2 linked regions of the Undibacterium sp. 5I1 genome follow. The main gene of each other region encodes a partner of the protein of the gene in region 2 in a complex. Links are inferred from orthologs where the notes say so. Each region holds a gene or a part of one and is shown on either strand. Other genes may lie near its edges.

What was found.
Region 1: the proteins of groL (region 2) and metK are in contact, whole or in part, in a cryo-EM structure (PDB 8P4O), measured with the Escherichia coli proteins. The link is inferred for Undibacterium sp. 5I1 from one-to-one orthologs.

What each region holds. Positions count from the first base shown.
Region 1 is NZ_JAVIWI010000001.1:2,963,197-2,979,038, reverse strand. Bases 4,489-7,456 are described here. They hold metK (methionine adenosyltransferase), read right to left. Parts: upstream 6,578-7,456; coding sequence 5,399-6,577; downstream 4,489-5,398. Other genes in these bases: RGU72_RS13110 (lysophospholipid acyltransferase family protein), read left to right, coding at 6,914-7,456; RGU72_RS13120 (M14 family zinc carboxypeptidase), read right to left, coding at 4,489-5,363. In the rest of the region: RGU72_RS13135 (prolyl oligopeptidase family serine peptidase), read right to left, coding at 1-505; RGU72_RS13130 (catecholate siderophore receptor Fiu), read left to right, coding at 1,080-3,353; RGU72_RS13125 (Fe2+-dependent dioxygenase), read left to right, coding at 3,491-4,168; more of RGU72_RS13120, read right to left, coding at 4,332-4,488; more of RGU72_RS13110, read left to right, coding at 7,457-7,780; RGU72_RS13105 (lipid A biosynthesis acyltransferase), read left to right, coding at 7,777-8,640; RGU72_RS13100 (DUF2087 domain-containing protein), read left to right, coding at 9,430-10,266; RGU72_RS13095 (hypothetical protein), read right to left, coding at 10,392-11,405; RGU72_RS13090 (response regulator), read left to right, coding at 11,769-12,239; RGU72_RS13085 (GNAT family N-acetyltransferase), read left to right, coding at 12,324-12,851; RGU72_RS13080 (sodium-dependent bicarbonate transport family permease), read right to left, coding at 13,070-14,038; RGU72_RS13075 (LysR family transcriptional regulator), read left to right, coding at 14,133-15,032; phhA (phenylalanine 4-monooxygenase), read right to left, coding at 15,222-15,842. UniProt on the Escherichia coli protein: Catalyzes the formation of S-adenosylmethionine (AdoMet) from methionine and ATP.
Region 2 is NZ_JAVIWI010000001.1:2,388,324-2,404,075, reverse strand. The notes cover bases 4,198-7,075. They hold groL (chaperonin GroEL), read right to left. Parts: upstream 6,523-7,075; coding sequence 4,873-6,522; downstream 4,198-4,872. Other genes in these bases: groES (co-chaperone GroES), read right to left, coding at 6,606-6,896; RGU72_RS10635 (carotenoid biosynthesis protein), read right to left, coding at 4,198-4,320. In the rest of the region: RGU72_RS10640 (diguanylate cyclase), read right to left, coding at 1-1,401; more of RGU72_RS10635, read right to left, coding at 2,089-4,197; RGU72_RS10620 (xanthine dehydrogenase family protein molybdopterin-binding subunit), read right to left, coding at 7,342-9,606; RGU72_RS10615 ((2Fe-2S)-binding protein), read right to left, coding at 9,621-10,079; RGU72_RS10610 (DUF1800 domain-containing protein), read left to right, coding at 10,553-12,358; RGU72_RS10605 (DUF1501 domain-containing protein), read left to right, coding at 12,386-13,786; RGU72_RS10600 (hypothetical protein), read left to right, coding at 13,908-14,108; RGU72_RS10595 (ornithine cyclodeaminase family protein), read right to left, coding at 14,312-15,301; RGU72_RS10590 (organic hydroperoxide resistance protein), read right to left, coding at 15,462-15,752.

The sequences.
Region 1 (15,842 bases), 570 kb from region 2 along the record:
GGTCGTAGACAGGATCGCGGCAGTTACTGTTTTTAAATACCCAATTTTCATTCTCTACTTTTGCCAGTGCATCGATATCGAGCACGGTTTCCCATTTTGGTTGGGGTTTGCGATATTCGTCCAGCGTCGTTTTGCGCCAGACGCCGCGTGGATGATCGGCATCCATCCAAAAATTGTAATAATAATTTCCCATTTTGTTCACGGTCGGGATCCGGTCTTTGGAGTTCAGCACGACTTGCAAATCACTGCGCAGCTTGATGAAACCAGCATCGCTATCCAATTTGCTGCGTGTAACCTGATTACGTGCCTTGACCCAATCCAGGGCTTTCTCGCCGGTGACATCTTCCAGCCATTGCTGCGGATCGGCAGCGACTGCTGATTCTGTCATTACGCCTGCCGCCGTAGTTTGTGCTTGACTGATACTTGCGGTTGCTAAACCCAATAGCGCAAGACTGAATGAGGCGATGAGCACAGCAGGTTTTTTTGATTTTACTTTGTGTTCCATTATTTTCCTTGTCGTTATTTTTGTGTATGTTGACTTCCGAAACGCTACTAAACATCCTGTGTGACTTACTTCGATGCAGACAGGCTGATTATCGAATTAAGCAGTGCTGATGGACAAGTTAATTATGCTTTTAGTTCATCATTTTTTCCGTGAGTTGGATTCTTTGGATAGTGTGTGCAGATAAAAAACGATACTGGTTTTGTCCTGCGATGTTGCCGAGCTCTTTTTTAGGGATGAAATAATAAAAATTTCTCTTGCGATTAAGAATGATTCTCATTTAAAATTACATCTCGTTACAAACGTACTAGACCCAAGCCAGCTTCGACATTCTTCCCCCTCTGTCTGCCAGCCACCTTTTTTGCAAAGTGCAACTGGCGGTAGCGCAATCTTACCGATCTGCGCTTATCAACTCTGATCATGTTCAACACGCTCTGGCATTCAATGCTTGGGATCGGTGTTGCCTCAATATTTAGCATCGGTCGTCCAGTTATGCCTGCATCGCTACAGATACGCCCGGACAGGGCTTTTCAGATTTTTTATTTCAGGTTTTTTAACCTATATTTCAGGAACGAAGATGTCACACATTAAAAGTCGTAAGCATGCACGCCCCCAATTCAATCAAACTTTGACCGCCGCAGCGATCGCTGCTGTGATGCTGCCAGCACTTGCGCAGGCGGCTGATACGACTTTGCCAGAAGTCAAAGTGACGTCGAAACAAGAAAATGATTTTAAAGCGGACAAGGCTTCATCGCCAAAATATACCCAGCCTCTGGTCGATACCCCGCAAACGATTACCGTGATTAAGCGCGAGCTGATAGAGCAACAAGGCGCAGTGACCTTGACCCAAGCTTTGCAAAATACCCCTGGCGTTGGTGCATTCTTCCTGGGTGAAAACGGCAGCACGAATACAGGCGATGCGGTCTATATGCGCGGTTTTGATTCTTCCAGCAGTATTTATGTAGACGGCGTGCGCGATCTGGGATCAATCTCGCGCGACTTGTTCAATATCGAGCAGATCGATGTATTAAAAGGCGCTGCAGGGACCGATAGCGGTCGTAGTGCACCGACCGGATCAATCAATCTGGTGAGTAAACAAGCGCAAAAAGATGATGCGACTTACGGCTCGGTCAAATTCGGTAGCGGCAGTCAAAAGCGCGTTACGGCGGACTGGAATAAAGTCATCAATGCAGAGACAGGCACCGCATTTCGCTTAAATGTGATGGATGAAGATAGTGGCAGCGCCAGCCGTAACGAAGTCAAAAATAAACGCTGGGGTGTCGCACCGTCGCTGGCATTTGGGCTTGGTAGTCCGACCCGGATTTATCTGAATTACCTGCATGTTGATCAAAATAATGTGCCGGATGGCGGCGTGCCAACAATAGGTTTGCCTGGCTACAGCAGTCCGGATCCTAAACGTCCTTTCCTCTCGACTGCGCCGATGGTCGATCCAAAAAATTTCTACGGATCAGCGAGCGATTTTGATAAAGTCAAAGCCGATATGTTGACGGGGCGGATAGAACATGACTTTAATCCTAAAGCGAAATTGATCAACACCACCCGCTACGGCAAAACCTCGCAAAATTATTTGTTGACTGCCTTCATGGGCTCGACTGCGAATCTGGTGACGCCATCTGCAAGTGACAAATCTACCTGGACTTTGGCGCGTAGCATCCGTACGCTCAAGGATCAAAAAAATGAAATTTTGACGAATCAAACCAATCTGTTGCTTGATTTTGATACGAAAGGACTCCAGCATACGGTGTTGACTGGTGTTGAACTGACCAACGAAAAACAAAACACCTTTGGCTACAGCGGCACAGGCACGCTGCCAGCCGCCAACTTCTATAATCCCAATCCAAATGATCCTGTCAGCGGCTTGAATTTAGTGCGCAACGGCGTGTTCACCCGCGGTGCAACTACCACGGTGAGTGCCTATGCGTTTGACACCTTAAAATTTAATCCGCAATGGCAATTAAGCGGTGGTGTCAGGATTGATCACTACAGCACAGATTATTCTGCCACTAGTTTATCGACGCTGGCTGCTAATCCTACTTTGCCAGTCAATACCTTGATCCCGACCAATTTAAATATGGATGGTAATCTGGTGAACTGGAAAGTCGGTGGTCTGTATAAACCGACCGAAGCCAGCAGTGTGTATGTGTCCTATGCCACGTCCAAACAGCCGCCGGGCGGTTCTAACTTTGCTTTAAGTGCCTCGGCGAGCAGCGCTGCAAATCCTAAGTTTGATCCGCAAGAGACCAAGAATGCTGAGATCGGTACCAAATGGGATTTGTTAGATCAAAAGTTGTCGTTTACCGCGGCCTTGTATCGTACCGAAGTGTCGAATGAAGTGGAGCAAAATCTGGTCGATCTGCTGTACTACCAAACGGGTAAAAAGCGGGTACAAGGTGTGGAATTGGGTGTGACCGGCGCGATCACTAAAACCTGGTTAGTTAGTGCAGGTTATACCAAGATGGACACCAAAGTAGAGAGCGGAAAAATCACCACTGCCAGCGGTATCAACAATCTGGCCTACACGCCAAAACAAGCTTTCACCGCATGGACCTCGTATGAATTGCCATTCGGTGTGAAGCTCGGTGGCGGCGCACGTTTTGTTGATTCTTTGTTGCGTGGCACTGATGGTGCGGTCGGCACACCGGCTTATACCAATTCGTATTGGGTGGTGGATGCAATGGCGAGTTATGCTATTAATAAAAATATCGATCTGCAATTGAACATGTATAACCTAGGCGATAAGGCCTATGTTGCAGCGATCAATAAAAGCGGGTACCGGTACACGCCGGGTACGCCACGCTCAGCAACTTTGATGGCGAATATTAAGTTTTAATTGAACTTGAAACTTTAGTTTCTGGCTATGTTGATTGTTATAAATGAATAGCCAGAGCTAAATAGCCAACAAGAAATAACGCAATCAAAAGCCCTTCGTCTGCACGAGGGGCTTTTGCATGACAAGGAGCAGATACGATGATGTTGCACATACCGGAAGTATTGACCCGTGATCAGGTCGCGCAGATCAGAGCAAAACTGGATCAGTCAGACTGGATTGATGGCAAAGCCACCGTCGGCGAGCAGGGTGCGCAAGTCAAGCGCAATCGGCAACTCCCAGAGAGTTCACCGCTCAGCATAGAACTGGGAGAGACGGTGTTGGCCGCGCTGGCGCGTAACCCTTTATTCTTCGCTGCCACCTTACCTTTGCGGACAATCCCGCCACTATTTAATTCTTACGAAGGCGGCGAACATTACGGCTTACATATCGACGGTGCGGTACGCAAACTGTCGGGTGCTGCGTATATGCGTACTGATATATCTTCCACACTTTTTCTATGCGACCCGGAAGAGTATGAGGGTGGCGAGCTGGTCGTCGTCGATACCTATGGCACGCATGAGGTCAAATTGCCCGCCGGTGATTTGATTGTCTATCCGTCCAGCAGCCTGCATCGAGTAGAGCCGGTGACACAGGGTGCGCGTATTTGCTCTTTTTTCTGGACCCAAAGTATGGTGCGCGACGACAGCCGGCGCGGGATGTTGTTTGAGCTAGACCAGAATATTCAAAAGCTGCGCGGACGTTTAGGTGACTGTGATGAAGTCTTGAGTTTGACCGGGCATTATCACAATTTGCTGCGGCAATGGAGTGATGTCTGAGGCATAGCTGTTGTCGGTTTAACTCACTTTTAGCGATTCTGTGAGCGGAAAGTGATTTGATTGATTTTAATATACTCCTAATATGTATATTTAATTGTCCATAGAATTATTGGACAATCAGCCTATTTTTATAAAAAATAGGGGGAGTATAGTGATTTTGCAGTTAGCGCTGTGCTAATTTAGCTTGCGCAGGCACATTGCGTTTGATCCAGCCCAGCATGTCTTGCCAGATGCGCTGGACTTCGGCGTCTGGCGGCATGACGGTGGCGTTGGGTAGCTCTATCGTGACCACTGGAATGTCTTTGTGGACACCACTGTAATTGCCTAGCGAGCCTGGATATACGCCAACCCGGTTGAACATCAGGCGGCCAAAGCGGATCGGCGGTGTGACCGGGCCATCAAAATCCAGTACGCCAAACGGGGCATGCACCGAGATGATGACGTCGGGCTTGAATTTTTCTATCGTATCAAATACCCAGCGACTTTCTGGCTCCGAGATCGGCGCTTTGCCGGGGAAGCGGCGCGGATCGCTGCGTGTGGTGTTGGCCCAATAACGCGGCGCATCTTGTTCCCAATTCGGCGTCGGAAAATTACGATTTAAGTCAACGCCATGCGCGTTCACACGTTTGGATTTGGCCGCCAGCAAACCATCCGGGTTGACGATGGGTGCGACCTTCCACTGAAATTCTTGCGCGGCAGGTTTTTGCATACTGTCCAGCCACTTAAATACGATCGCCGACGCTGTTTTTTCATCACCATGAATACCGCCGATTAGCAGAATTTTGATGGCTGGCTTACGTTTAGTGTCAGGTTTAGTATCCGCTTTAGTGATAATTTTAGAGACCGCCTCAAAATCGCGCGCCAAAATCGGGAAGCCATTCACGGATTTCGCCCCAGTCGGCATTACCTTACTGTTGCGGCAATCATTGAGCGACACTTTAGGCAAGCGTGCCACCAGTGGCGTGCACCAGTCGGTGATGACTTTGGGATTGGGGGATAAGGTGGACGCTAGAGGCGGCTTGCTCGCGCTGTTGCTTGCACTAGCCGCTGCACTAGCTGCAGCAGTATTAGTAACAGCGCCAGTAACGACTGACGCATTAGCTGATGAAATCAATAACATCAGGCTGACACATGCAATGACGGACGAGGTAGAACTGGATAAATTATTACCGTCCAACTGAGTCCACCATCGCATGCGTCAACCTTACAACTTAATACGTATCGAAAAAATTACAAACCAGCCGCTTTACGCAACAACACTGCTTTGTCAGTGCGTTCCCAGGTGAACTCCGGTTCTTCACGACCAAAGTGACCATACGCCGCCGTTTTAGAATAAATCGGGCGCAGCAGATCCAGCATCTGAATAATGCCTTTTGGACGTAGGTCAAAATACTCATTCACCAGAGCAGCGATCTGATCATCCGGGATCACCCCTGTGCCTTCGGTATAAACCGTCACGTTCATCGGACGTGCTACACCAATCGCATAGGCCACTTGGATCTGGCATTGTTTTGCCAATCCGGCTGCGACGATATTTTTTGCCACATAGCGTGCTGCGTAAGCTGCGGAGCGATCCACTTTAGTAGGGTCTTTGCCGGAGAATGCGCCGCCACCATGTGGACAAGCGCCACCGTAGGTATCGACAATAATTTTACGGCCAGTTAAGCCGCAATCGCCTTGCGGTCCCCCGATGACAAAACGTCCGGTCGGATTAATTAAAAACTTGGTGTCTTTCAGCCAGTCTTTTGGTAGTACTGGTTTGATAATTTCTTCAATGACGGCTTCGATAAAAGACGACTTCATCTTAGTGCCATCGCTTTGATCGGGGCTATGTTGTGTCGACAACACGACGGTATCAATGCTGTGCGGTTTGCCATCGACATAACGCATCGTGACCTGGCTCTTGGCATCTGGACGCAAGAACGGCAAGCGCCCATCTTTGCGCAACTGCGCCTGACGTTCGACCAAACGATGTGCATAGTAGATCGGTGCTGGCATCAGTTCAGGTGTTTCGTCGCAGGCATAACCAAACATCAATCCCTGATCACCGGCACCGGTGTTGAGATGATCGTCGCTGGCCTGATCCACGCCTTGCGCGATGTCATTCGATTGCTTGTCGTAAGCAACCAATACCGCGCAGCCTTTGTAGTCAATACCAAATTCAGTATTGTCATAGCCTATGCGTTTGATGGTGTCGCGTGCAACCTGAATGTAATCGACATGGGCATTGGTGGTAATTTCGCCTGCCAGAACAACTAAGCCAGTGTTGACCAATGTTTCAGCCGCCACGCGTGACAGCGGGTCTTGCTCAAAAATCGCATCGAGGATTGCATCGGAAATTTGATCGGCGACTTTGTCGGGATGTCCTTCAGAGACCGATTCAGAGGTGAAGAGAAAATCATTAGCCATCGCAGGCTCCTTGTAAAAAATGACCGTATTAAACATGCCGCAGTCGGAAAGAGAACCTGCGACGCTTTAGCGGAACTTGTATACCGCCTCGCAAGTTGTCTGTTAACTCGGCGGTTACTGCTTTACGTCATGAAAACAATTGTCAGTTTAATTTTTGCATTGATATCAATTTATTAGGATTGATATTGGTGCCGAGTTTAATTTTGCAATAGTCGTCACTAAGAATGTGATATTTTACGCCTCTTCTCTGCACTATGTCTAATTTGCCCGGGTTTGCCAAGGTTTTCCTGAACGAGTTTTGGGTTAGTGCTCATTTTTCTCATGCTGAGAGACATTATGCTCGTCGCTTTATTCCGATTTTTGTCGATTTTCCCATTGCCTGTTTTGCATGCCATTGGCGCCGCATTGGGCTGGCTGGTTTATCTTTTTTCCGGATCGTATCGCCGTCGTTTGCAAGCCAATATTACCCGCGCAGGTTTTACCACGCATATTTCTACCGCAGTGCGGGAGGCCGGAAAAAACGTCCTGGAACTTCCCTTCATCTGGTGCGCCAACCCGGAGCGGGTTTTGCGTACCGCATCGGTAGAAAATTGGGACATCGTGCAAGCGGCCTTAGATGCTAAAAAAGGTGTGATTTTACTCACGCCACATCTCGGCTGTTTTGAAATCATCGCCCAGGCTATCGCTGCCCGAACCCGTTTAACTGCCTTATATCGGCCGCCACGCAAAGCTGCGTTAAAACCCCTGATCGAAGGTGCAAGAGCGCGTGAGAATTTGATCTTGGCGCCTGCGAATTTATTGGGTGTCAGAACAATGGCAAAAGCCTTAAAAAAAGGGGAGGCGATTGGTCTGTTGCCAGATCAGGTACCACAGCAAGGTGAGGGCGTATGGGCCAGATTTTTTGGTAAGCCGGCGTACACCATGACCTTGTCGGCCAAATTACAAACGATGACAGGCGCACCGCTGATATTGACTTACGCAGAGCGCTTGTCGTTTGGACGTGGATATATCATTCGATTTGTCGCGTTTGATGAAGAGCTGACTGGTGATGCGACGGAGCAAGCACAAGCCATTAATGCGGCGATGGAGAAATTAATTGCGCATAGTCCAGCCCAATATTTCTGGAGTTATAACCGCTATAAAGTACCTGATGGGGTGAGCGGCCCCACCGATGCAAATACGATTTACAGGGACGTTGCATGAAATTGGTCTTGGGTTTCATGTGGTTGTTGCATTGGTTGCCTTTGCCGGTATTAGGACGTTTTGGGGATGCTGTCGGTGTGCTCCTTTTTCGCATCATCAAATCACGTCGTCATATCACTTTGACGAATCTGCGACTGTGTTTGCCGCACTTAAGCGAGGAAGAAAGAGTCAAACTCGCCCGGCAACATTTTCAGGCTTATGCACGCAGCGTATTGGAGCGCGGCATCTTGTGGTGGGCGTCAGAACAACGCTTAAAAAAGCTAATTCAGATTGATCCCGCAGTCCCTCTCGCCAGCATACAAGAAGGACCGACGATTTTGATGTGTCCGCATTTTGTCAGCCTAGATGTAGCTGGTGTGGCGGTCATGCTGGAGTCTTCTTTATGCTCCATTTATACCCAGCAGCGCAGCAAAGTATTTGATCAGGCCTTGCGCAAAGGTCGCTCGCGGTTTCGTCCGGTAAAACTATTTTCGCGTGCCGAGGGAGTCAAGCCTATCATCCGTGCGATGCGTGAAGGCCTGCCCTTTTTTATGCTGCCCGATATGGACTTCGGTCCTAAGGATGCTGAGTTTATTCCCTTCTTTGGCACACCTGCTGCGACCCTCACCGCAACCGCCAGAATTGCAGCGACGACCCACGCCAAAGTGATCCCCGTGATTGCAACAATGCTGCCTGATTATCAGGGTTGGAAAGTGACATTTCATCCCGCTTGGGAAAATTATCCTGGTGAAGATATGATTGCCGCAACCCGTTTTATGAACACGTTTATCGAAGCCGAAATCTTGAAAGCACCAGCGGAATATTTTTGGGCACACAAGCGTTTTAAAACCCGGCCTCCCGGCGAGTCTAGCATTTATTAATAGGACTACGCAAAAACGGAAAGCTACTCGCTGCCATTCACATGGAACCAGATCGCTTAATATAAAACATCAAGACCTCTCACCACAGAGACACTGAGGCACAGAGAAAATCATGAGAACAGCGAAATCTTGCCTTTCTCTTTCTTTGTTGTTCCTCTGTGCCTCTGTGGTGAGGGGTTTTGTTTTTTGCGTCAGTCCTAAATGAGCAGAATTTCAGCTTGAAATTTAACCCAGATTTTCCATTAGAACAGCGACAAGTGTGCCTTTGGCGGACTGACTGGCTAGACGCGACGACGCAAGCTGCATCTTGCTAGGAGGAGCAACAACGCCAGGCAGTTCGCCAAAGGTGCAATTGTCGCTGTAGCGCTCCCACTCAAATCGCGGTCGTGTTATCCCTCTGAAGACCGGACGCCGTCTGCGTTTTTTGCGCGTTTTTTGCGAAGTAGTTAGTAGCGGTCTAATGGGAAAGCTGGGTTCAAGCAGAAATCGGTACAACTTATTTATACGCAGTGTGGATTTGCTTAGTTCACGTTAGTTGACACGCACCTTCATCACATCCTACAATCGCGGCACAGGTGCTCTGGGGCGCCTGCCCGCACAAGAGGCTCTCACCCTGCAATCCATTCTTTTTTAATGTGATGAATCCAAGTTTCGTTTGACGTCAGCGGGTCGTCGATAAGCGAACAGGAGCCTTATCATGTTAATTCTCGTTTCCCAGTTTTACCTTACCACTGCTTTGTCACCATGCTCTGTACTGCGATTTTCTGAAACTATTTCAGGAGCATCGCTATGAATGCGCTGACGACAGAAATCAAGACCCGCACCCGGCTGTTAATCAAGCTATTGCAAACCAATAATGTCGCCGCGACTAAACGTGCATTGTTGCTGAGCCGGCAGCACAACTGGACCTTGCCGGAGACATGGCAATTGCGACATTGTTTGAATCTGGCTGCCGCTGACGCAGGCTTTCAGCATTGGGAGCATGCGCGTGCTGTGCTCGGTGGAGAAGTCCAGACGGGAGATTTAAAGGATGATTTTGGTGACTTCTGGCATGGTAAAGAAGTTAGCGGCTACACCAATCATTGGTATGCCAGTTATGCAGAAGCGCAGTTGCAGTTGCAGTTGCAGTCAGACCCAGCATCGTATTTGCTACCTTACCGACTTCAGTTTATCGTCGTTAAAGCCGAGTATTTGCATGCCTTGGGTGTGAGTACGGATGCAGCATGGTGGCAGCCAATCGCAAACGATCTTGTTCTTGGTTATGGTTCGGCAAGCTGGCTGGCGCTATCGCAACAGCGACTACAAACTAGTCGCATCGAGCGTTTTAACGCAGCCTGGGATGCGCGACAAACGCTGTTGGATCTGGAGTCGACAGACGCAGAATCGCAGCGCGTAATACACACTTTTATCCAAAATAATCGCCTGACAAAAATCCCCGATCAACGTAAAAAGCGGCTCGTGATTTTGCGCTGGCTGGTCAATCAACTGCAAACTGAACGACGTTACGCAGAATCAGAAATCAATCAGTTTTTTCTGCAATACCACGAAGACTACGCGACGTTGCGACGAGAAATGATTACCAATATGTTGATGAAGCGTGAGGATGGCGTGTACTGGCGTTTGTAGATTTTTAGACATAAGATAATATACTCCCAATTATTTTTAATAAATATGGCTTGATGCCCAGTAATTATATGGACATCTTAATATTACTAGAGGGGAGTATATTTTTTGTTTTTTGGTTAATTGAGTTACCGCTGAATCGGGTTGACAGGTTTCCAATGCCAAGTGACGCCGTTGGCAGCATCATCTCTGGTACCACCATGCAGATCCAGCGGCGTGGGTGCGATTGGCGTGATCGCTTCCACTTCGTTGTCGCTCTCGGGCGGTGCATCTTCATCGACGTCGATTTTCTTGGTACCAATACCGTTGGCCAGATAATGCGCTGCAATCGCCGCAGCAACTACCGGATCGCTGGAGGGAACTGTCAGCGAATTGATTAGTAGTTGTAGTTCGGCGTCGGCGGTATTAGTGGATGTGGTTACTGTGTTTGCTGTGTTTGCCGCATTTACTAGTTCTGCCGGAGTTTCTGCTTGATCGGTCAAGCCTGTCGTCAAGGTGGTAACCGTAGCCGGTGTCAGCGTCGTGTCCGTCACGACTGGGGTGCTGACGTCTGCCGGGGTGGCTGGAGCACTTGTTATCGATGCTTGCGTCGTGCTTGTTTGGGGCGCGGCGCTATTTGCTTTTGTTGATGTATCTGAAGTTGCGCCAGCGCTGGTGGATTCTTCAATTGCGCTCGCCAGTGCTACGTCTGCGAGTGTGCTTTGCAGGGCAGCATTACTTGCCGCTTCTTGCTCCACAGTTTGTGCTGAATATAAAGCAGTACTCGATTGCTGGTTACGCAAAGCCGATGCTGCGGCGAGCAACTGCTCAGTAATTTGTTGCTCAACCAGTAAAGGGTCGCTGCTAGCAATGCTAGCCAGCGTTGCCGCCGCAGTGTCACTGGTCCCTGCAAGACTTTGCGCCGCTGCTGATAAATCGACAATACTGGCTGTACCGACTGCATCAATTCCGTCCGATGATGGCAAAGCTTGAATAATGGTCGGGCTCAAGGGTATTGCGCTATCCACCGGCAGTGCGTCAGGCACCAATCCGACGGCTGGAGTGGCAGTCACGATGGGCGTGTTTGAAGCCGACGGATTTTGCACAATGGTCGGTAACACCAGAGGTGTAATTGTCGATAAAGGGGTCAGTGAGGTAACCATAAAATGATCATACGCCGTCTCTAGGCCGTAGTTTGTGTGTTGTCTCACATAAGGTCGTACCTTGCTTTAGCATCATTTGTTGGCTTGTAGATTGGTTATATCCTTCCTATTCAATTTGCGTTGGGTAACGTACAAAGAAATAAGTAGTTCCGTCGTATATTTAGCACTTACGCAAGACCGCCCCAGCTGCCTTGTAGCTCTTGGCTGTAACAAAGTACTAACGTCGTAGCCGCGCCTTGTTCGGACAATTTTGCGTAAGCCCTAGTATTGAAAATGCGTTGATGTTTTCAAACGCAAGATGGAATAGTTATCTCGTACCGATGTGACTGATGGGTAAACGTGTACTGCTATAAAAAAGACTTTATGAATACTGAGCTTCATTTTTTGGTGGTCAACGACGATCTGAATATGCGTCTGATTTTGATCGCCCTGTTAAAAGAAATCGGTTATACCCGCATCTCTGAAGCCCAGAATGGTGAAATGGCATTACGTGCCTTTAAGTCGGCAAAACTGTTAGGTTCTCCCATCGGTTTTGTGGTTACCGATTGCGCCATGCCATTGATGAACGGATTAGACCTGATACGCTCGATCAGGCAAAATCCAGAGACCAGTCAGCTCCCTATCTTGATGTACACAGCGCAAGCAAATAAAGAAAATATTATGGCTGCGGCGCAAGCAGGTGCTGATGGCTATATCGTCCGGCCATTTAAGCTAATGAGTTTGCAAAAAAAATTAGAATCGATTTTATCCAGACGACAATTAGCGATCTTGGATTTACCGGGACAGAGCGTTGTTCAGCAGTTCACGCACGACCAAGATAAGCAGATGCCATAATTTTTTTGCGGCACGCTAAATGTGTTGTTCCTCGCATATGTACATCGCGCACATCACGCACGTCGTGCATAATTTACGCATGGCATGTATCGTTTCCAAACGCATTACAACAAGGAGCATGCTCCGGTGTCCGTCTTCATTGTTCCTATCACATTGCCAGAATTGACCGAGTTAGCTCAGTCACACAACCCTGGCGATTTGCAGTATGCATTTGCAGAGGACGCACTACCTCCGGCATTTGTTGCCGCGCGGGCCTTAACGCAAATTAGTGAGGGACAATCGGAACAATGGTGCCGGGTTTTTTATATTGTCAAAGAACCGGACAATATGATTATCGGAAGCTGTGGATTTAAGAGCGAACTCAAACAAGGGTCGGTAGAAATCGGCTATAGCATTTCTACCAATTACCGTGGCCAAGGTGCGGCAACAACCGCGATCCGACAGTTGGTCGACGATGCATTTAGTATGGGGGCAGCGCAAGTCGTCGCTGAAATCCTTCCCGATAATCTTGCCTCTGCTCGCGTTGTACAAAAACTCCATTTCAAGTGCGTGGGACCTCAGTTGGATACAGAAAATGAACTAGTAGATTTATGGGTTTTGCAGCGTCAGTGATGATATTCACGACGCCTTAAATGACGATGCCTTAAGCCCAGTTTTCCATTGGAACAGCGACAAGTTATCTACTCATACTGCTGTGGCGTTATTCCTCTTAAGGCCGCACGCCATCTGCTTTTCTACGAAGTGATAACGGTCGAATGGGATATCCGGGTTTAATTCATGCCATCTGATGCAGATGGATATTACGCCGGATTTCCTGTCCGCCAGTCAAGTCACCCGACGCCAATGACCTGATGCGCAATGGCGATATACAAAGGGATTCCCAAAAAAATATTCAGTGGAAAAGTGATGCCCAGCGACATACCCAAATACAGCGAGGGATTGGCTTCGGGGATGGTGTAGCGTAATACCGCAGGTACCGCGATATACGATGCGCTGGCAGCCAATACCATCAACAAACTGGCGTCGCCTGCGGGTAGTTTCAGCAAGCATGCCAGACCCAAAGCTAATGCCGCATGACATAGCGGCGTGACGATGGCATAGGCGATAATCCATGGCGATTGGCCTTTGATTTCAGGTAATTTACGCGCTGCCATCAAACCCATATCGAGCAAGAAAAAGGCGAGCATGCCTTTAAATAAATCGCCCGAAAAAGGTCGCATGGCAGCCTTGCCGCTCTCGCCTGAAATAATTCCCACCACCATCGAACCGAGCAATAGTAACTGCGCGCCGTCGGTCAACGATTCGTGCAGCACCTTGCTGAGCGAGGTTGGATGGGGCGAACCGCTAGCCGATTTTTTTCGCAAGGTATTAGCAAAGATCACTGCCATGATAATTGCGGGGGACTCCATCAGCGCCATCGCCGCTGCCATATGACCGCCATAGGCCAGATGATGGTTTTCCAGATACTGCACGGCGGTGATAAATGTCACTGCACTCACCGATCCATAAGTGGCCGCGATCGCGGCAGCGTCATAGTGATTGATAAAGCGTTTTAGCAATTGATAGCCAAGCGCTGGTACCAGCACCGCCAGCAAGATTGCGCATCCAAGGCTGCTGACAATTTGGGGCGTCAGTCCCGAATGCGCTAACGCAAATCCGCCTTTTAAACCTAATGCCATTAACAGATAGAGCGATAAAAAGCGTGAGAGCTGAGGCGGGATATCTAAATTGGATTTGATCATGCCGGCAAAAATACCAAAGGCAAAAAATAAGATCGCGGGGTCTAAGATGCTTTGCATAAGAGTATGTGAGTAGTTGGACTGGGCGCATCTTATGTGGAATAATTCATCAGGTAAAATCAATTTATTTAGCATTAACCATAATCAAAACTAGATGAACGTCACATTCCGGCAACTCAACTTATTTTTATCTCTCGCTGAATTGAAGAGCATTACCGCGACTGCCAGAGCTTTTCATGTGACGCAGCCAACGGTTTCTATGCAGCTGCGGGAATTAACCGACGCGGTTGGTCTGCCGCTGTATGAAGTCATCGGCAAGCGATTGTCGCTGACCCCGGCGGGGGAAGAATTGGCGAAATCCGCGCGCATGATGGTGGATGAGCTGTCCTCATATGAGCAGCGGATTGATGCGATGAAGGGGCTGACGCGAGGCCGCTTGCGGGTTGCTGTGGTCAGTACGGCAAAATATTTTATTCCCCGTCTGCTAGGTGCGTTTTGTGAGCAATATCCAGAAATTGACATCGCTTTAGAGGTGTTAAACCGTGACGGCGTCGTGCAGCGATTGCGCGATAACCGTGATGACCTCTACATCATGTCTATGCCGCCGACCGACATTGATATTGATCAGCAAGTGTTTCTGCCTAATCTGTTAGAAGTGATCGCACCAGCGACGCATCGTCTGGTACAACAGAACCATATCCAGCTTGCTGAATTGGCGACAGAACGATTTATTTTGCGTGAGCAAGGTTCGGGAACACGGTTAGCCTGTGATCGATTTTTTGCCGCGCAACATTTTCAGCCGCAAGTTCGTCTGGAGCTGGGTAGCAACGAGGCGATCAAACAGGCGGTCGCCGGTGGCATGGGCATCTCTGTCGTATCGCGTAACGCTTTAGGCGAGGCGTTGATTGATGACGCTCTGCGTGTGCTTAAGGTAGAAGGTTTTCCTATCCATGCCAACTGGTATATCGTGACTTTGCATGGCAAGCGTTTATCACCGATTGCCTCTGCGTTTCTGGCTTATTTAGCGACTTATGCTGAAGCGAAAGCAGAATAATTACTCTTTGCTTATTAAATACTCCCTATAGGTATATTTAAATTGTCCAAGTAATCGTTGGGCAATAAGTCTATTTTATAAATTTCATAGGGGAGTATATTTATTTGTGGTAAATCGACAGACAAAAAAAGAGCGTACTATTCAAAGAATATACGCCCGAAGTTGGAGCACCTGATTGTCAATCTGAGTTTAACTGACGAGTTCGATCTCACCTTCAAGTAAGGTGTTTGCTGGCAAAGCGTCAAGTTGCTTGAGCTTGTCGTAGTAAGGTGCAAAATCGGGTGCCGTACCCTCAAACAATTCTTGGAAACTGTTAATGACAAAATAGGTTTCCTGATACGAATCGATTTTGTACAAGGTGCGCAGACAGCGTTGTATGTCCAGATGAATATGATGGGAACTGGTATTCGGTTTCAGGCAAAATTCCACCTCGCCACCCGAAGATAAAATCCCGGCGCCATAAATGCGCACGCCTTCCGCTGTGTTGATCAGGCCAAATTCCACCGTGTACCAATACAGCCGTGCTAGATAATCCAGCCCGCCTAAGTCCATCGCCTTTAAACCGCCTTTGCCATATAACTGCATGTAGTCGGCAAACACCGGATTGAATAGCATAGGCACATGGCCGAAGTAATCATGGAATACGTCCGGCTCAACAATGTAGTTAAATTCTTCCGGTGTACGCAGCCACACTGTGACCGGAAAACGGCGATTGGCCAGATGCTCAAAAAATGACAACTCAGGTATCAGACCGGGTACCGCAACGATGCGCCAGCCGGTCGCTTTAAATAATTCTTCTGAGGTTTGTTC
Region 2 (15,752 bases):
ATTTAAGCCACGTCGGTTAGGTAGTCCTGTTAATGGATCGGTATGTGCTAACGAATGCATGGTGTCACGTTCTTTACTCACGTTTTGGGCTTCCATATGGATCGCTTTGGTACGTAAGCCAAGTACGCGCATAAAAATCAACATGTCAAAAGTTGCGCCAAACTGGAATGAGTGCATGGTCCAAAAGTTAGCCGGAATTTGTCCTTGAATAACCCCGATGAGGATCGCGGTGGTGATGAAATAAACCGCCCAGCCGCTTAAGAAATACATCCCGACTTTATCGCCTCTGCGGGCACGGGTGATTGCGCCCGGTATGCCAAGTACAGCGGGCGCTAAGCCTAAAGTGCTGATGATGGCTGTGACCGTGTAAATATTGATCAGATCAAACGTGTAAAGCACGGCAAAAAAGACGGTCAGGCACGCGCCTGTTTTCATTAAAAAACCAAAGTGCCGATAGCGATCTTTACTCTGTAAAGCCTGCTCGATAAATAGAAACGATCCACAGGCAGCGATCAATGCAGACAGGCCGCCTGCATGGAGTTCCATCCAGACATTGTCGGTCCAGACGTACTGCGCGCCCACACCAAATTGCAGTAACGAAAATAGTAAGCTGCCTGAGATCAGCAGCGCGTATTTAATAAACAGATACTCGTGCAGACTAAACCATTGAGCAACACTATAGAGCAACAGACAAAGTGCGATACCAGTCAAAATGCCTTGCAGCATTTGCTCGTCCATCGCGCGTGCATGGAAGGTGGAGGGCTTGCTCAGGGTGATCGGCAAGATCATCGGACCTATCGTTTCTACCCGCATAAACATCACGTAGTCCAAGCCTGGTTTTAGCCGTAAACCGGAGGCGTGAGAGCGGCTGGTGATCGGGCGTTGGGAATAGGGTTGCATATTTCCTAGCAGCCGATGTTGCACCATATCTTGGCCTTGCATCAGATAGACATCAATTTTGTTCAGAACTGGATAGTCAATGTCTAAAGCCCATAAGCCATCACCATTGGCGGCAACAGTTAAGGGCAGGCGTAACCAAACTACATCTTTGCGCAAGCCCAGGGTATCCGTTGCTGTCAGAGGGATGGTGAACTGATTGCTGAGCGCGATGACGTCATTCAGACTCAGTTTGCCGCTGGCATCTGGCAAGAAGGTGATTGCAGACCAAGCATGGATCAGTGGGGTGCTATCGATTAGCAGTAGCGGTGCTGTTTGCTGGGTTGTTTGCTGATTGCTAATGGCTTTTCCGAGTTTGCCTGAAGTACTTGCCGGACTCTGTGCAAACGCGGAATTTGTTGCGCCTGCTGAACTTATATTGGCATCGTCACCAACATAGCCCAAGCTGAGTGCAGCAAGCAAAATGAATGAAATACAGTGTCGCAGCACCTGAAATTGGTGCATGGGAGGATGCCGGTGCTTAGGCAATAAGGACTTAGCAAATCTATGCAATTTACTTGTCATGAGTTGCAGATGGATGCGGCAAAAAAGCCTGTGAGAACAAGTACGTCAGTTCAGCGAAAAACCAAATTAAGAGTATCGTGTCGCTGAGGTTTTTCTGTCAAGCAGCATTTTTTCCAACATCGCGGCGAATACTGCCGTGTGAACTACTCGCCATCCCAAATATATTGTCGATAAAATAAGTCTATTCCATTGCTTGCCGCTGGGTCTCTATTAAATAAAATCGCTGCCGCAAGCTTGTCCGGGATGGCTCAATGAACATGGGTACAAGTTGCGCATAAAATAGATACTTTGGGTGAGTATATTTATACTGCCCATACAATCATTGGACTATAAGGTATTTTTCATAAAAAATCGTGGGAGTATATAAATAATTACTACTGTTAGCATATGGGAATGGGCGAAATCTAGCTACTTGATTTCGCCCATCTCGCCCAGACTTGCATTGTTCTGCATTCCCTTTTTTTTACCCTCTTCGTGTCTCCCTAGAATTGCCCCTCTGTTTATGCAAAGCCTGACTTAACTTGCTGTGGAAGGGAGCTGATCTTTGTCGACGGCATCTGTTGTTGCAAGCTTATTTGCAGGCTTAGTTTCTGGCTGATCTTCTGCCTTAGTATCTACCTTAGTGTCTTACTTAGTTGCGGGTTGACTCAAACGCGCTTCTAAAGCGTTCATCCATGCAGGTGCTTTGGGGTCGGTTTGCCAGTCTGCCATCGTTGAATTTACCGAATATAAAAGATGCTCAGGCAGTTTTAAAGGACGAGTCTGATCCATCAGAATTTTGCTCATCAATTGCTTGCCCAGCAGGCGAGTAATCAAGCGTGAGATTGAGAACTCTGGCAATAACAGCCGCACCACGGTATCGGTCATCCTGATCAGTAACATACCCAAACTAAACACCATGCGCGACAGCAAAGACACCCGGCCATCAATACCAATATCTTTTGCTGTTCTGGTGCCGCATAAATAGCGTGTCATTAACACCGGAAAAGGTTTAATCAAGCGGATAGGGATGATTGCTTCCATCGTATTCATCAATGCCATACCAAGGCCGGGGCGAGGATCGGGGTCAATCGGATCTGCGCGACCACGGGCTTGCATCTGATTGAACAGGGCTTCGGCTTGTTCCATAGTCTCAGCCATTAATTCGCGTCGAATCCCTAAAATATGGCCTACCACATTCCATGTATGCAAATAGGCCAGCTCGTCTTCTTGAGCTAATCCTAAGCCCAGTGTGCGCAGGCTACGCAAAAATACATAACCAAAGGTGAGCAGGGTGTAAGCCAACTCTTCCTGATTACAAGGCAGACCGTCTTCGCCTAACTTCCAGCCATGCGAGAACAGTGCCTGGTACATATTGTTGGAGGTCTCTGGCAATGCGCCCGCGGCTAGTGGCGGTATGACGCCGGCATCATTTTGATTTTGATGATTGCCCAACGCCAGCACCAGATCGGCGGGATTGCCATGCAAAATCAAGTTACGTATGGTGGCGTGAATCAGGCGTACTTTAAGGATCTGTGCGACGCCGCTGCCGTCTGGTTTGGTCAACCCACCCGCCAACATGACAGGGAAGATCATCGCCGCAGTGGAGCGTACCCGGTACTCAGTGTGTTTCTCTAATTGTCCTGCGATATGCAACACCGCCGACAGGTCGGGTATGACATAGCATTGCGGTAGGCTAGAGCAAAAAAGCAAAGAGCACGACAACATGCCGTAGTCGATAAACAAGGTCTCGGCACGATGTATTTGCGCCAGATCTGCCCATGGTGGTAGCGCACGCCCTTCGTGCAGATAGCTTTGTAAGTTGGCGCTGATATCGGCAGGCGTGGCTGGGTTGGCAGGTGTCCAGTGATAGATGGCGGCGTTGGATTGCCATTGCTCAAATTGTTGATTGATGATGCCAATTTTTTGCCAGTGCATGGCATGTACCCGCAAAAAATCGATTTCTGTGGCCACATCCCAAGGGCCGAGAATCGCGGCAATGGTATTGTCTGCTAAGGGGTCAGCCTGATATTGGGCTTGGTCTAATTCTTCATCGCTGACTTTACTTTCCGACGGCGGCACTGGTTCTATCGTCCATTGCCACCAGCCAGCAAAGGCGCACAGCAAAGGTATGCCCATTACAAACACGGTCATGCTACGGATTTCTACAGGGTAGCCTAGCAATAACTGGAAGATCATCCCACTGGCGTATAAACCCATCGGCAACAGTGCCTCTTGTTTGCTAAACGCCACACCGGGTTTTTTAATCGCATCCCGGGTGGACAGGCGGAAGGTCAGTAAAATCATCGACGATACAAAGACCCAGCCAAAAAATCCCTGAATGGTTTCGCCAAACCACCAGCCATCAGTTTTGGTCATGATCCAGGCTTTGAGTACGAATACCATATACGGGTCTGCGCCCAGATCAAATGCAGTCACCAGCATCGCTGCTAAAAACGACATGAACAATATATTGCCGGAAGCGGAGGAAGTGTCCAGCGGTGTACGCCAGACAATCAGGTTGCTGATCACATAGCAAGAGTAGGTTAGCGCAAACCACATTAGCGGGATCACCATCGGCACATCACCTAAGCGCCAGCCCAGCACCTCGGTGTAGGTGTAGCTACCAAAAAACCAGCCATGTGATGCCCCCATTTGCTCGGCAAACCAGCCAAAACTTAGGGCAATCGCGACAAACTTGAGTGCTGCTTTGCCACCAAGCAAATGGATGGCATTGGCCCAACATATTGCAAACATGAGAACAGAGCTACAAACAATCGCAATCGTAGTGTCGTTGTGGGTGCGTAAAGCGGTAGCAATTAAAAAACCTGCGAATAGAAAGTAACTAATAGCGGGTAGATGTGCTGACAGTAATTTCATGATGGCTTTATGGTCTTTTAAGTCGGTATTGAAATAATGTCAGGACTTGTAGCAAACTGCTTTTGCGTCACTCGGTTAGCAACTTTGCTTAAGCCCTACATCTGAACACGGATGAGAATGCATTAGAGAAATCTTACGTTGTACAAGTATAAATTTCTCTGTTAAGAATATTGCTCTAAGAACATTATTTATTTTCAACAGATTGACGTTGTATTTACATAGATGGGTTGTTTTGCCTAAATAGTTTTATCCTCTTTCGATTTGCCTGGCACGGTATGGAATATCCTAAAATAAATATACTCCCCATTAATTTATAAAAAATATGCTTATTGTCCAATGATTATATGGACAATTTAAATATACCTACTATGAGTATATTTATTATTAGGTTGCTGTTGTATGGCTTCGTACCATCCTCCAACTCTGTACACAGTTAATCTTACAAAATAAAAAAAGCTCCACAGTTTTCACTGTGAAGCTTTTTTGCTTAGCTTTTGCTTAACTGATGTGGCGTATTGCACGCCACGTTCAGCGATGTTATTCCTTGCGGAATTACATCATGCCGTCCATACCACCCATGCCGCCCATACCGCCCATGCCGCCGCCCATGCCGCCAGATTTGTCATCTGGTAATTCGGCAACCAAAGCATCAGTTGTCAAGATCAGGCCAGCAACAGACGCTGCATTTTGCAAAGCAGAGCGTGTTACTTTTGCTGGATCCAGAATACCCATTTCAATCATGTCGCCATAAGTATCGTTAGCAGCGTTGAAACCGAAGTTACCTGTGCCGTTGATGATGGCGTTGACAACAACGCTTGGCTCGCCACCGGCGTTAGCAACGATTTCACGCAATGGCGCTTCGATCGCTTTCAACACCAGTTTGATACCGGCTTCTTGATCTGGATTGTCACCTTTGATGACGCCAGCAGCTTGACGTGCGCGCAACAGAGCAACACCACCGCCAGGAACAACGCCTTCTTCTACCGCTGCGCGAGTCGCGTGCAGAGCATCTTCAACGCGGGCTTTTTTCTCTTTCATTTCAACTTCAGTTGCAGCGCCAACCTTGATCACAGCAACGCCGCCTGCCAACTTGGCAACGCGTTCTTGCAGTTTTTCACGGTCGTAGTCAGAAGTTGCTTCTTCGATTTGCGCGCGGATTTGTTTTACACGTGCTTCGATACCAACAGCTTGACCAGCACCATCAATCACGGTGGTGTTTTCTTTGCCGATTTCGATACGTTTAGCTTGACCCAGATCAGCCAAAGTCGCTTTTTCTAATGTCAGACCAACTTCTTCGGCAATCACTTGGCCGCCAGTCAGGATAGCAATATCTTCCAACATCGCTTTACGACGATCACCAAAACCTGGCGCTTTAACTGCAGCAGTTTTCAGGATGCCACGGATGTTGTTGACAACCAGAGTGGCCAATGCTTCGCCATCGACGTCTTCTGCGATGATCAGCAATGGACGACCGGATTTAGCGACTTGTTCCAAGATCGGGAGCAGATCGCGGATGTTCGAGATTTTTTTGTCGAACAACAGGATGAACGGATTTTCCAGAATCACGGATTGTTTTTCTGGGTTGTTGATGAAGTACGGTGACAGGTAGCCACGGTCAAACTGCATACCTTCAACGATGTCCAGCTCATTGTCCAAAGATTTGCCATCTTCAACAGTGATCACGCCTTCTTTGCCGACTTTGTCCATTGCTTTTGCAATGATGTCGCCGATGTTTGCATCGGAGTTAGCAGAGATCGAACCAACTTGAGCGATTTCTTTGTTGGTTGTAGTTGGCTTGGACAACACTTTGATTTCAGCAACGATGGCTGTAACCGCTTTGTCGATACCGCGCTTCAGATCAGTTGGGTTGAAACCAGCAGCGACGTATTTGAAACCTTCGCGAACAATCGCTTGTGCCAATACAGTTGCTGTTGTTGTACCGTCACCAGCGTTGTCAGAAGTGCGTGAAGCAACTTCTTTCACGAGCTGCGCGCCCATGTTTTCTAATCTGTCTTTGAGTTCGATTTCTTTAGCGACTGAAACACCATCTTTAGTCACTGTAGGTGCGCCGAAAGAGCGTTCCAGGACAACGTTACGACCTTTAGGGCCCAGTGTTACTTTAACTGCGTTAGCGAGGATGTTAACGCCATTGACGATCTTAGCGCGTGCATCATCGCCGAAAATTACTTGTTTAGCTGCCATGTTAAATCTCCAGAATCTTGAATGGAATATTGTTTTCAGCCTGCATTACATCGTAAATAACAGACTGAATCACAAAAAATGAATTACTTCTGAACGACTGCGAAAACGTCTTCTTCGCGCATTACCAGAACTTCATTGCCGTCAACTTTAACTGCTTGACCAGAATATTTGCCAAACAGGACGCGGTCGCCCACTTTGACTTCTAATGGACGTACTTTGCCGTCGTCGAGTTGTTTGCCGTTACCAACCGCCAAAACTTCACCTTGATCTGGTTTTTCAGCCGCCGCGTCAGGCAATACGATGCCAGATGCTGTTTTTGTTTCTTGATCCAGACGCTTGACGATAATGCGGTCGTGCAGGGGACGAAGGTTCATACAAACTCCTTGTGATTAGCTAAAAATAGCAATGGTTTTACAAAATAATGTAAGACACTGTGCTGCGATGCTCTGCAACGTTGCCGGTGTCTCACGGACAAAGATGATATTTAAATAATAGTTGCTACAAAAATAAGTACAGGCCAGAGATTGTTAGCACTCTCTCCCGACGAGTGCTAATTATATGGGCGGAAGACACCTATTTCAAGGCTGATTGAGGTGAAATATTAAAAATACTTTAATAATCAGATGCTTATCGATGATGAAGTTATGTTGAATTTTCTTTTAATTTTGATTTGGAATCAAAAAGTCATCAAAAATATCCGTTTAGCGCGACTCTACATGGTGCAAAAAGAAAATCGACAACGATGAAAAAAATCGGGATAGCGAATCTATTCGATTACGCTACCCCGATTATATTTATGCTGTGATTACCGCAGGATGATTACGCTAATTTAAACGGCAATTCGCGTAAGCGTTTGCCAGTCGCTTTAGCAATCGCATTTGCAAAAGCCGGCGCCAGCGGAGGCAATCCAGGTTCCCCCATACCGGTCGGCGCATCTGCACTTGGTACGATATGGACGCTGACTTTTGGCATTTCTGTAATTCGTGGTACGACATAATCACCGAAATTACTTTGTTCCACCACGCCATCTTTTAGAGTGATCGCCGCACCCGGCAAGCACATCGATAAACCCATCAATGCACCGCCTTGGACCTGAGCTTCGATACTCTTAGGATTAACGGCAAGATTGCAATGGATGCCTGCTGTGACGCTATGTAGTGTTGGTGTGCCATCTTTAACCGAGGCTTCTACGACATAGGCCACGACCGTCTGGAAGGATTCATGCACGGCAACGCCCCAGGCATGGCCTTTGGCTAAGGTTTTTTTACCATAGCCCGACTGAGCGACGGCTAATTGTAAGGCGGCTTTATGACGCGGATGCTGATCGCCGATCAGGCTTAAACGATAAGCGACCGGATCTTGCTTGGTCATTGTTGCAATCTCGTCGAGCAAGGTCTCCATCACGAAAGCGGTATGAGTAGAGCCGACGCTGCGCCACCACAATACCGGCACATTGACTTTGGGATGATGTACTGACAGACGCATAGGAATTTCGTATGGCTCTTTCATCCCTTCCAGTGCGGTGGAGTCAATCCCGTCTTTGACCATCATGGCTTCAAACGGTGTGCCTGCCAGAATCGATTGTCCTACGACCACATGATCCCAACCGGCGATTTTACCCTTGGCATCAAAACCGATTTGTGCCCGATGCACATGCATAGGCCGGTAGTAACCGCCTTTGACATCATCTTCACGACTCCACAACGTGCGAACCGGCGCGGTCAATCCTGCGGTCTTGGCGGCTTTGGCAACTGTGCATGCTTCCGCCACAAAATCGCTGGTTGGCACGGCGCGGCGACCAAATCCACCACCTGCCATTTGTACATTGACCTTGAGGTTTTGCGGTGGGATTCCCAAGACTTTTGACGCTGCAAGACCGTCTATGCCTGGCATTTGTGTTCCTACCCATAGTTCCGCTTTATCACAATTGATCGCGACGGTGCAATTGAGTGGCTCCATCGGCGTGTGTGCTAAAAATGGGAAGACGAATTCAGCATCGATCTTCATAGGCGCTGCCGCCATACTTGAAATATCGTCGTTAAATTTCAGCTTACCAGTTTGTTTCGACAGCTCTTTGTAGCTCACCAATAATTGCGCACTATCTGCTTTTTCAACAGCTGAGTTATCCCATTGGATTTTGAGCGCGTCACGGGCTTGCTTGGCAGACCAGTAGCCATCGGCAATCACGGCAATACCTTCGCCGCCGCGATCAACCGGGATGCGGATAACGGCCTTCACGCCGCGCATTGCTTTGGCGGCGGTATCGTCAACACTGGCAATTTTGGCGCCGAATACTGGAGGACGGGCAACCACCGCTGTCAACATGCCGGGCAGATGGGTGTCGATCCCGTATTGTTGCGAACCGGTCGACTTCGCTCTGGCATCGAGGCGACCTGTAGGTTTACCGATCAGGCGAAAATTCTTCGGATCTTTGAGCGTCACATTTTCTGGTACAGGCTGGCTCATTGCTGCTTCTGCCAGTTCACCGTAACTTAGCTTTTTACCGCCCGGACCGATCACGATGCCGTTTTGTGTTTTTAAACTGCTGGCATCTACATTCCATTGCTTCGCTGCTGCAGCGACCAGCATGGCGCGTGTCCGCGCGCCTAGTTCGCGGTACTGTGTGTAAGAATTTTTGATCGAACTGGAGCCGCCCGTTAAATGAATCCCAAACACAGGATCAACATAAGCGGGGTTGCTATCGCCATGCACACTCTTGACTTTGCTCCAGTCGGCATCCAGCTCTTCTGCCAGTATCAGCGGTAAACCAGTCTGCACACCTTGTCCAAAATCGAGCCGATTGATGGTGATCGTAGTCGTACCATCTTTATCAATCCGGACAAACGCCGCTGGTTGTTCGATTGCTTTCAGTCCGCTGGCTTTCGCTGCAGCCGGATCTTGGCTGTTTTGTGCGTTGCCGATGAGCGGATAGACGCCGAGAGCAAAACCACTGATCGTGGCAACTTTTAAAAAGCGGCGACGTGGCAGATCAGCGTGTGCGCTGATCGCATTGTTTGCGCCGGACTCTTGCTCGAACATAGCTTGCAATTGTTTTGGTAATTCATTACTGATATCAAAATGCATGATCGTCTCCTGGTTCAGGCAAGGTGGGTGGCTGCATCATGGATTGCAGCGCGGATACGGACATAGGTTCCGCAACGGCAGATATTGCCCGCCATTGCGGCATCAATATCGGCATCGCTCGGTTTTTTATTCGACTTCAGAAGCGCCGTCGCGCTCATGATCTGTCCGCTTTGGCAGTAGCCACACTGCGCTACGTCGTGCTTGACCCAGGCGTCTTGCACTACCTTGCCAACTTTGTCGCCGGACATGGCTTCGATCGTCGTGATCTTTTGTCCTGCCACGGCAGAAATCGGCGTGACGCAAGAACGCGTAGCTTGCCCGTTGATATGCACGGTGCAGGCGCCGCACAAAGCCTGACCGCAGCCAAACTTGGTACCAGTCAGACCCAACGAATCGCGTAAGGCCCACAACACCGGCGTACTGGGATCGGCATCGAGAGTATGTTCTTTGTTATTGATATTGAGAGAGGTCATGGCTTGCTTCTCCATTAGGTTGATATCGGGGGAGTTGTACGGAGGCGACAGATAAAAGGCACGCTGCCAAGTACAAAAGGCTGGCTACGTCGTTGATGAACCGACGCTTATTTTGAGCTAGTTTAGGAATCTTTGCTGATGATATTAAGAAAGTTGATACTACGTGACTTACGGACTTGCCTTCGTGCTGATCTGACCCAAAAACGTTCCTGCTAATTTGTAACAAATGAAGACTTCCGTAAGCAGGCTTGACGAGTTTTATCGCATATTTGTTATTTCTTCTTAACATAATCAAGCAATCACCGATGAGAGTGCATTTGCGCTTGTCTAGCAGTTACTAAAAACGGTGTGACATCTACTTACAAAGTGCGAATAGGCAATTAGGTTCAAGTTATCTATTGTTTCAATGTGTGAAAACAAGATCGAAACTAATAGAACGTTTAGAAAACAGCCCATCGCAACGGAGGCAGTACATGTCAGAGAACACGAGTTTGGCGGATACATCCGCGCCGATCGCATCAAACAACCCTCCTCAGTCAACAGACGATAATAATAAAGCCAGGATAAATTTATCTAGTACGACTCTTGCTAATGGCGTACTTGCAGGATTGTCAGCATTATCAGCCTTATCACTAAGCGCTTGCGGTGGCGGTGGCTCAGATGCTGTCGCAACATCTGCTGGCACGAGTTCTGGGCCCGTCACTCCGCCTGTTACTCCTCCAGTAACGCCGCCGGTCACACCACCCGTCGGCATTACTGCCGCCCAGGCTGCGCGCTTTTTAGTGCAGGCGTCGATGGGTGCGAACAGAGCGCAAATAGCGCAGGTACAGCTACTTGGTTATTCTGGCTGGCTGGATGCACAATTCGCCTTGCCTGCATCGACTGCCCGGTTTGATTGGCTGGTAGCTAAGGGGTTTAATGCCGCTACTTATCAGAACTCAGAAGCGGGTTTTGATTCTGCTGCGTGGTCCAAGCTACTTTCATCTCCCGATACATTACGACAGCGCCTGACCTTTGCTATTTCTGAAATCACGGTAGCGGCGATTGATGGTTTGATCGGAGGTGGCTGGCGCGCCTTTTCGGCGGCTGCCTATCTTGATTTATTAGAAACCAATGTGTTTGGTAATTATCGTACTTTGTTACAGCAAATTTCGACCAGCGCTGCGATGGGACAGTTTCTGACTTTTCGCGGTAACGTTAAATACAATCCGGCCACCGGTGCGCTGCCAGATGAAAACTATGCACGCGAATTAATGCAATTGTTCAGTATTGGTTTGCTAAAGCTAAATCAAGATGGTTCGGTGCAGCAGGTCAACGGCGTCTCGCAAGAAACTTATGTTCTGAGCGATATCACCGGGTTGGCAAGAGTGTTCACAGGCTGGGACTTTAATCTGGATGCGTTGAAAACCACCACGCCAGATTTTTTACGTCGGCCAATGACACAAATACCCGCTCGTCACGAGCTGGGTGAAAAAGATTTTTTGGGCATCACTATCCCGGCAGGTACCAATGGAGTCGATAGTTTGCAAATGGCCTTGGATGGCATTTTCGCACATCCCAATATTGCGCCCTTTATCAGCCGCCAGCTAATACAGCGCTTAGTTACAAGCAACCCAAGTACAGCGTATATACAACGTGTTACGACCGCATTTAGTAATGACGGCACCGGTGTCAAAGGTAATTTAAAAGCAGTCATCAAAGCAATTTTGCTAGATACCGAGGCGCGTAGTGATGGCGGGATTACCGATCCCAACTTTGGAAAATTGCGTGAGCCGATTTTGCGCTTTACCGCCTGGGCCAGAGCATTTAATGCCAGCTCGGCAACCAATGCCTGGCAAATTGGCGACACTACAAATCCCGCCACCGCATTAGGACAAAGTCCTTTGCGCTCGCCATCGGTATTTAATTTTTTTCGCCCCGGTTACGTCCCACCTAACACGGGATTTGACAGCGCATCCTTAGTCGCACCAGAGTTTCAGATCACGAATGAATCAACCGTCATCGGCTATGTCAATTATATGCAGCGTGCGGTCAGTACCGGGATTGGCGATGTAAAAGCCGATTACAGCAGCTTATTACCATTGGCTGACAACGCGCAATCCTTGCTGGACGAATTGAACTTGGTTCTGGTTGCCAGCCAGTTGAGCAGCACGACATATAGCCTGATTCTCAATGCGATTAATGGCATGCCAAGCGGTAGCGACGCGGTGCGGTATAACCGGATTTATGCAGCGCTGACGATGATCCTGGCGTCGCCAGATTTCATTGTACAAAAGTAGTCCATCTAAAAAAAGCAAAGGGAAATCATGAAAAACATTATTCGGATGGATGCATCACGCCGGGCATTTTTAAAAAAGGCCAGCGCCTTGTCATTAGCTGGTGTCGCTACGCCATGGGCGATTAATTTAGCCGCGATGGCAGAGGCCTCAGCAGCGAATGCGACCGATTACAAAGCGACTGTTTGTATTTTTTTATACGGTGGCAATGACTATGGCAACACGCTGATACCTTATGACACCACCAACTACTCTTTGTATCAACAACTGCGCCCAACCTTGTGTTACGCCCGCGACAGTTTGAGCTCCACAATTCTGGTGCCGAAAGTCGCCCCCGTCGATACCGCAGGCGTGAGCCGGCAATATGCGTTGGCACCAGAGCTGGCACCATTGCTACCGATTTTTAATGCAGGGAAAATGGGCGTGATGCTGAACGTCGGCACCTTAGTACAACCGACGACCAAGCTGCAATACACCAATAAATCGGTGTTATTGCCACCTAAATTATTTTCACATAATGATCAGCAATCGGTATGGCAATCGTCGGCGCCAGAAGGTGCGGTGTCTGGCTGGGGCGGACGCATGGGTGACTTGTTTGAGTCCAGTAATGGCAATACGACTTTTACTTGCGTCAACGTATCTGGCAACGCAGTCTATTTGTCGGGTAACACAGCAGTGCAATATCAGGTTTCTACCAGCGGTTCTGTCCCCTTAAATGCCAGTACCAAGCCCTTGTTTGGATCAGCCGCATGCTCGACTGCGCTGCAAACACTGATGACACAAACGGGCAGCAATTTATTTGCGACAGAATACAACCGGGTGACCAGACGATCTATGGATGCCAACCAAATTCTGACTAGCGCCTTAGCGGGTGCGCCGGCTTTAACGACGGTTTTCCCGACGAATAATAATTTGGGTGATCAGCTCAAAATGGTGGCAAAAATGATTTCTGCTGCCAGTAGTTTAGGCGCAAAACGGCAAGTGTTTTTTGTATCTATGGGGGGCTTTGATACGCATGACGGTTTGCTCGACATCCACCCAGGTTTGCTGACCAGTGTGGCAGATGCGATGTCGGCATTTTATAAAGCGACCCAAGAATTAGGTGTGGCGAACAATGTCACCAGTTTCACCGCGTCTGATTTTGGGCGAACATTAAGCGGCAACAACGACGGTTCAGATCATGGTTGGGGCAGCATGCATTTTATGATGGGGGGCGCAGTCAATGGCCAAAGTTTTTATGGCACACCACCGATTGTTGCTAGCGACGGGCCAGACGATGTAGGCCAAGGACGCTTGTTGCCAAGCACCTCGGTAGACCAGTACGCGGCAACGCTGGGTAAGTGGATGGGCGCGTCGGATTCTGACTTGCTGACGCTATTGCCGAACCTGCATAATTTTGATGCGAGTAAACGTAATCTTGGATTTGTGTAGATGGCTAGGGACTGAATTTAAGAATGAGTTGATGAGTGCGGATAACATCATGCTAGAGTCCTGTCTTAGCGACTTCCTGTTTTAAAGGGACGCTTTATTTTGACTACAAGGGTGATGACAAATGGCAAAGAAAGAAGAAATAGATCCAGAAACCGCTGCCCTCATCGCATGGTGTACTGAGGTAGAAGGTTTTCTGGTCAAAGGCGGCGCGACTTTGCGTCAGGCACAGGATCATATTGAAGAGGAGATCGATTGGTTTACTGATTTATTCTTTGATGGTTTGACGCCAGAGCAGGCGGCTAAAGAAGCATTGAGCGAGTAATAAAGATAAGGGGAGATTTTAATATACTCCCCTTATTTTTTTATAAATATGCCTTATTGTCCATAGATTATATGGACAATGTAAATATACTAATATCCAGTATGTGTAGATTGTCAGCGAAAAATAGTGATCGCTGCGCTCCCAAAAGTAAGATTTTTTAGTGACACAACTTGTCGTCACCACTGACAAAAGTTCGCTCCTAATTATTCGATACCACGCTGATGCACTTGCCAGGCTAAATTAGCACCGCATAAATCCTCTATCGCCGTCCCCACAGATTTAAATACCGTGATTTGCTGATCATCACTGCGCCCTGCATGCTGCTGGCTGACCAACTCTGCCAGCTCGGCGACGATGGCGCTGCGTTGCAGGCTGCCGTTGCTCAAAGTTTGGGTCAGGTCGCCGGCTTCCGCGATCGCACCTTCGTAGGTGTCTACAAACACAGTTGCTTTGGACATCAGCAGATCGTCAACCTCCCGCATGCCAGGAGTAAAACCGCCGACCAGATCGATATGAGTTCCGGCTTTGACCCATTCACCCATTACAATCGGCGTGGTGCTGGTGGTGGCGCAACTGATCACATCTGCTTGACTGACAGCGCTTGCCAGATCGGTGGCGATGCTAAGCCGGATATGCGCAGGTAATTCTGTCTGTGCTTGAATGGTCTTAAGGGTTTGCGCCGCTTTATCTGTCGACCGGCCCCAGACCGTAATTTGTTTGATTGCCCGTACTTGGCTATGGGCGCAGGCAAGGTAAGGAGTTAGGCTGCCGGTACCAACCATCAACAGATGTTCGCTGTCAACACGTGACGCATAGCTGGATGCCAGCGCAGATGCGGCTGCCGTGCGCCGTAAGGTTAACTCCTCACCATCGATCAATGCCAGCGGCACACCACTCACGGTATCAAACAATATAAATACCGCATGCACAGAGGGCAACAAGGTATTTTGCGGAGCCACTGTTACCAGCTTCACACCGGTCGTGCCTTGTGGCTGCCATACCGGCATCAACAGCAAAGTAGAAACCGGCTGTTCAGACAAGCTATATACATGCCTTTTTGGCGCAATGATGTTGCTGGCAAATGCAAGTTTTAAAGCAGGTATCAGATCAGCATAAGTCAAAGTCTGCTGCAGAGTTTGCTTGTTGATGTAGGGAATGGTGCTGGGAATCTTATTGGACTCGGTATTGGACATGGATGACAGCCTTGTTTGGCGATTGGTTTAGTCGCCTTGGTTGTGACAGTAATCCTTCATTCTAGCAACATCGGAGACAGGTAATAAAAAAGACCGGACAATTAAAAAAGCCCGAACGACTCGGGCTTTAACTGACATTTAATTCGATCCAACTTACTTTTTACAGCACAGTGACTTTGACATCAATATTGCCGCGGGTTGCATTTGAATATGGGCAAACTTCATGCGCCTTAGCAACCAGGGCTTCTGCAGCTGCGCGATCCATGCCAGGGATGGAAACATTTAATGCGACTTCTAAACCAAAACCGCCTTTGTCATTTGGGCCAATACCGACTAAGCCGTTGACGGATGTATCCGCTGGCAATGCTACTTTAGTTGCAGCGGCGACAAATTTCATTGCGCCAATAAAACAAGCGGAATAACCAGCAGCGAACATTTGCTCCGGGTTAGT